2 regions of the Iodobacter sp. CM08 genome follow, and region 2 is predicted to be linked to the other one. Evidence: predicted binding sites of a transcription regulator. Region 2 holds the regulator's gene; the other holds the start of a gene.
What was found. Region 2 encodes sigma-54, which starts transcription at its own class of promoters, with help from an activator protein. Its sites were predicted from a motif close to CTGGCACGCTTCATGCTT; they were not measured.
Positions count from the first base shown of each region.

Region 1: glnA (type I glutamate--ammonia ligase) is a predicted target of sigma-54. The motif match lies at 1,812-1,829, and genes of this name have one in related genera.

Region 1 is NZ_JAWQUO010000002.1:151,973-155,104, forward strand. It holds gene R6242_RS01615 (flavin reductase) at 1-60, shown strand, start outside; gene glnA (type I glutamate--ammonia ligase) at 327-1,736, opposite strand; gene R6242_RS01625 (hypothetical protein) at 2,326-2,751, opposite strand; gene R6242_RS01630 (SDR family oxidoreductase) at 2,961-3,132, opposite strand, start outside.
Region 2 is NZ_JAWQUO010000052.1:9,809-12,940, reverse strand. It holds gene R6242_RS20385 (PTS sugar transporter subunit IIA) at 1-138, opposite strand, end outside; gene hpf (ribosome hibernation-promoting factor, HPF/YfiA family) at 244-570, opposite strand; gene R6242_RS20375 (RNA polymerase factor sigma-54) at 595-1,971, opposite strand; gene lptB (LPS export ABC transporter ATP-binding protein) at 1,972-2,697, opposite strand; gene lptA (lipopolysaccharide transport periplasmic protein LptA) at 2,694-3,132, opposite strand, start outside.

The DNA.
Region 1 (3,132 bases), on a different contig from region 2:
CAGGGATTGGTTTATTTTAATCGTGCTTATCATCATGTGGGTCAGGCCGAAATCGCTTAAACCCAATTTTTACTTAATAGGTAATGATCAGGAATGGTCGAGCCAGCTTCGGCCTGTTTTAAAATCGCCATAATCTGGCATTATCAATTGCCTACGGCTTTCATGTAAAAGCTACTTAAAAACTGCGATAAAATTCTACTTAAAAATGAGCTGATTTTGTGTGGGGATTACCTAAAGACCTATATAAAACCCATAAAAAAACCCGCAAAAGCAAAGCTTTCTGCGGGTTTTTTTTATCTAAGCCTGCACAAAACAGGCGTCAGATATTACAAGCTGTAGTACATATCGAACTCAACTGGGTGAGTGCTCATGCGGATGCGGTTTACTTCTTGCATCTTCAATTCGATATAGCTGTCGATCCAGTCATTACTGAATACGCCGCCACGAGTCAGGAACTCGCGGTCTTTATCCAGCGCGTCTAGTGCTTCATCGAGTGATGAGCAAACGGTAGGGATCAGCTTGTCTTCTTCTGGTGGCAGGTCATACAGATTTTTGTCTGCAGGATCGCCTGGGTGAATCTTGTTTTGCACGCCATCTAGGCCAGCCATCAACAGGGCTGAGAAGCACAGGTATGGGTTAGCCAATGGATCTGGGAAACGCGCTTCAATGCGGCGGCCTTTGTCTGACGATACGTGTGGAATACGGATCGAAGCAGAGCGGTTGCGTGCAGAGTAAGCCAGTTTTACAGGGGCTTCGTAATGCGGAACCAGACGCTTGTAGCTGTTTGTGCCTGGGTTGGTGATCGCATTCAGTGCTTTTGCGTGCTTGATGATACCGCCGATGTAGAACAGGGCGAATTCGCTCAAACCTGCGTAGGCATTACCTGCAAACAGGTTTTTGCCGTCTTTCCAAACCGATTGGTGCACGTGCATACCGCTGCCGTTATCGCCAACGATAGGCTTAGGCATAAATGTGGCAGTCTTGCCGTATTGGTCGGCTACATTGTGCACCACGTATTTCAGGATTTGAGTCCAGTCTGCGCGTTGTACCAAGGTGCTGAATTTGGTGCCGATTTCATTCTGGCCAGCGTTCGCCACTTCGTGGTGGAACACTTCAACAGGCACGCCTAGCTCTTCCAAGATCAGTACCATAGTGGCACGGATATCTTGGTGGCTATCGACAGGAGGAACTGGGAAGTAGCCACCTTTCAGGCGTGGACGGTGGCCTTTATTGCCGCCTTCTACTTTATTTGCAGTCGCCCAAGCGCCTTCGTCGGATTCAATTTTGTAGAAGCAGCCTGATAAATCGGAGCCAAAGCGGATGCCATCAAAAATAAAGAATTCTGGTTCAGGGCCAAAGTAAGCCGTGTCACCCAAGCCTGTGGCTTTCAGGTATTGCTCAGCGCGCTTAGCTACCGAGCGTGGATCACGGTCGTAACCCTTACCAGTATCTGGCTCTACCACGTCACATGTCATAAACAATGTTGGTTCGTCGTAGAAAGGATCGATATTGGCGGTTGATGCGTCTGGCATCAGCAACATGTCAGATGCTTGAATGCCTTTCCAGCCAGCAATAGAAGAGCCGTCGAAAGCATGGCCCGTTGTGAACCATTCTTCGTCCACTACGTGCGAAGGAACAGTAACGTGCTGTTCTTTGCCCATAGTGTCGGTGAAACGCAAGTCAACGAATTTAAGGCCGTTTTCTTGGATAAGGTTGAGAACGTCGGCTACCGCCATCTTGAATTCTCCAAATTTTAATTGCATGAAGGTGAAAGGACAAAGCATCTGGCTTTGCGGAATTAAGATTTCATTCAGCAATAACCATGCCAACATAAAGAGCGTGTGATTCTATTGTGCCATAAACCTAAGGGCTGCTGAGGTTTGATTCTGCGCAGCTGCGCTTCAAACGTCAACAAGCTGGCACTAAGCTTAAAGGCTCGCTAACCTAGGGTAATTACTTATGCACCATTATGGTGACTAAAATACACTGTGCGAGCTTTTTTGGTGCGGTGCTCATGGCGTTTTGTTTTAAATGCTTATTCCTAGGTCATGCAAGAAATCTGCTGTATTAATTTTTTGTTAATTAAGCGCCTGCTCATGCGATTAAACCACGGTGATTTGGTTCATTCATGGCCAGTATCGATGTTGTGCAGTGTTTAAAAAAAGATGAGCTGTAAAACTGAGCAGGGCGCAGCAAGCAGCGCCCGTACTGAGTTTATAAAATCGTTGGAAAAAACTTTGGCGTGGTTTTGCTGTTTTTAAGAGGGGGAGCAGTGAGCTAAGGTTCATTTTTATTTGGCTAAGTCGCTTTGCTAGGGCACTACATTTACTTAATCTGTCCCACATCTAGCCGCACAATCTGATTGTTTTCTACCTTAAAGTGCATATAGGTATTGAACTCACCCCAGCGATCCGTGTGGAAAAAACCGTAAACGCTGAACCCTTGATTATCTTCTTTATCGATACGTTTAAAGTAGCCACGCGATTTGCCTAGTACGATATAAGCACGTAAGCGGCCAAATATTTCGCTGTCTGACCACTGAATAAAGTCCCTCTCCTTGCCTTCGTCACTGATGACGGCCTTGGGGGAGAAGAGTTTCATCCAGCTTTCGCGATCGTTATCGCTCATGGCTTTTACGGCTGATTTTACCAGTGGGTTGCTGAGTTTATCCAAGCCTTCGATGCTTTGTGCTTGGCTGAGCGGGCTGTGCACAATACTGACCAATAACAGCAAGGGCAGAGGGAGTCGCATGGTGGATCCTTAGAGTGTGAGTACGCTAAAGAGCCAGCTGCTGGCGCTTTGGTGGCCATCTAAATGACTGATGTTATGCAGCAAGATCAAAAAATACGCCGTTTACTAACAAAGCACGAACAGACGATTACCTTTTTGCTTGATCCGCTTCTGTTCGTGCATTGAGTGTTTTTCGTGGACAAATAGTCTTTGTGTATAACACCCGTTCATTAGCGGGTGGTAAAGCCACCATTGGCAAAAATAGTCTGGCCGTTAACCCACCAGCCTTCGGTCACCAAAAATTTAATCAAAGGCACGATGTCTTGGATTTCAGTTAAGCCCGATTGATTAAAAGCGCTTAAATCTGCCGATGTTTTTAAGTAAGCCACGGCTTCTGGGGTT
Region 2 (3,132 bases):
ATCAAAAATAACGCTACGGGCAATGCCGTGGCTATTTTCAAATAGAATCCCTACTTGTTCAAAAATACGTTTTTTACTGCCGACTTCCATATCAAGGAAGACATTACCACTTGGCAGAATTTGGGCGATCAGACTCATTGTAGGCAGACCAAAACAAGGACGACAGCTATTGTAGCGCCGTCGCTTGAAAACAAAAACGGGAACCCGAATAAACCGGTTCCCGCTAAGGTGAAAGAAATCGCTTTATTCAGCGCTAGGTTGATGCTGTTTAATGGATTCGTTGCGATGATCCATTGATTTTTCTTTGTGCTTTACAACTTGACGATCAAGTTTATCTGCCAAAAGATCAATCGCTGCATACATATTTTCATCCGTTGCTTCAACGTGGATATCGCGTCCGCGAACATGAACGGTAGCTTCAACTTGGTGTTGCAGTTTCTCCACGGAGAGGATGATATTTACATCAATCACATTATCAAAGTGCCTGATAACCCGCTCCATCTTACTGTTCACGTACTCACGGATCGATGGGGTTACTTCAAGATGATGGCCACTGATATTCAAATTCATAGGGTTACTCCTTCCGTTGGGGCCTTACAAACTTTTGCGCTGACTTACTGGGTAAATCTGCAACGCCTCACGGTATTTAGCAACGGTACGACGCGCTACCACAATACCTTGGGCGGATAATGCTTCTGCCAATACGCTATCACTTAAAGGTTTTTTCTTATCTTCTTGCTGCACCATCTGCTTTATTAAAGCTTTGATAGCGGTTGCAGAACATTCACCACCGGCGTCTGTGTCTACATGGCTACCAAAAAAATACTTAAACTCATACAAACCACGCGGCGTTAACATGTATTTTTGCGTGGTGACTCTAGAAATAGTTGATTCGTGTAAATCGAGCTCTTCTGCAATATCCCTGAGTACCAAGGGCCGCATTGCCACTTCACCATGTTCAAAAAATGCCCGCTGCCGCTCTACAATCGCTGTTGCTACTCGTAAAATTGTTTCAAAACGCTGCTGCACACTTTTTACTAACCAACGTGCTTCTTGTAGCTCGCGGGCTAAATGAGCGCCGTCGCCTTTCTGTAAGATATCTGCATAAAGCCGGTTAACGCGTAATTTTGGCATGGATGCATCATGCAATCTAACCCGCCAAACCCCACGTACTTTTTGCACAACCACATCGGGGCTTACATATCTTGGCGAGGTTACAGACCACTGTGCGCTCGGCCTTGGGTTTAAACTTACAATTAATTCTTGTGCGGCTTTTAGCTCAGCATCCTCGCATTTAAAGGCTCGTTTAAGCTTAGTGTAGTCCCGTCCAGCTAATAAATCGAGTGAATTTTGGGCAATCTTCAAGGCTAAATCTTTAGCGGCACTCGGCGGTTTTTGGCGCAACTGTAAGCATAATGAATCGGCAGTATCCCGAGCACCAACGCCTAAGGGCTCTAAGTGCTGTAAGCGGACTAAAGCAATCTTTAAGTCATCAAGTTCGAGTTCATAATCTTGGATAAGTTCCTCTGGCAGCTGAGAATAGACTTCATCTAAGGGCTGGGAAAGGAAACCATCATCATCCAAAGCTTCAATCAACATCAATAACAAAGACTTATCCCGATGCGGTAGCTGCAGCAGGCCTGCTTGCTGTAGCAGGTATTCACGTAAATCTAGATCACGCGCAATATTGGTGGCGGGGTCAAAATCATCATCGTCATCTGAGCCACCATGACTCGTACCCTCCCAGCGCAAACCATCATCATCCCCACCCATTTCCCACTGTGGCTCGGGCTGCTCAACTTCCCCTGCGGGGGCTTCCTCGCCACGCTCCAGCAAAGGGTTGTCATTTAGGTACTGCTCAAGCTCTTGCTGAAACTCAAGCGTAGAAAGCTGCAGCAGCTTAATAGCCTGCTGCAATTGTGGCGTGAGGTTTAGTTGCTGGGAAAGCCGCAGCTGCAGGGTTTGTTTCATTTACATACGGAAATGTTCACCGAGATACACTCGACGCACACTTTCATTAGCCACAATATCTTTTGGAACACCTGACGCCATCACCGCACCTTCCGAGATGATGTAAGCACGATCACAAATACCTAAGGTTTCACGCACATTATGATCAGTGATGAGCACACCGATTCCACGTTGCTTTAAAAAACCAATAATACGTTGAATATCCATCACGGCAATCGGGTCTACCCCTGCAAATGGCTCATCCAGCAAGATAAAGCGTGGGTTTGCTGCAAGTGCGCGGGCAATTTCTACCCGCCGCCGCTCACCACCTGATAAGCCCATCGCACCAGCATCCCGCAAATGGGCAATATGTAAATCATTGAGCAGCTCATTGAGGCGAGTATCAATCTCAACACGATTTTTGCAATGCAGCTCTAGCACTGCAGTAATGTTTTGCGCCACCGTCATTTTACGAAAGATAGATGCTTCCTGAGGCAAATAACCTAAACCTCGCCGTGCCCGCTGATGAATGGGTAAATGGCCGATATCCTCGCCATCGAGCATAATCCGCCCGCCATTCATCGCAACTAAACCCACCAACATATAAAAGCTAGTGGTTTTGCCCGCGCCATTAGGGCCTAGCAAGCCAACCACTTCGCCACTAGAAATTTCCATAGTGACATCACGCACTACGGTACGTTTGCCGTAGCGCTTTTCTAGCTGTTCTGCGCGTAAAGAACTACTCATGGAGCGGGAGCCTTTTTCGGATTGATCACGATATTCACCCTGCCACCTTCTGTTTTACTCTGCGCTTGGTAGGCTTCATTGTTTAGATCGTAAGTGATTAAATCGCTATAAATTTGATCTTCGCCCCGCTTCACCCAAGCTTTATCCAACAACTTAAGAATGCCAGTACGCCCGTCGTAATCAAAGCGCTGTGCCTCTGCATCTACCCACTCGTTACCACCATCCATTTTTTGCCGAAACCGCACGGGGCTGCCATTGCCTGTCACAAACTGGTTGCCCGCTTCATCTTGGCGCACGGAGAGTTTATCTCCACGAATGCTGAGCGTACCTTGAGTCAGCACCACATCATTAGTACAGACGCTAGCCTGCGTTTTTTGATTCATCACACAATTTGCAGCGGCGATTTTAATAGGTTTTTCGCGGTCGGTTTTTTCT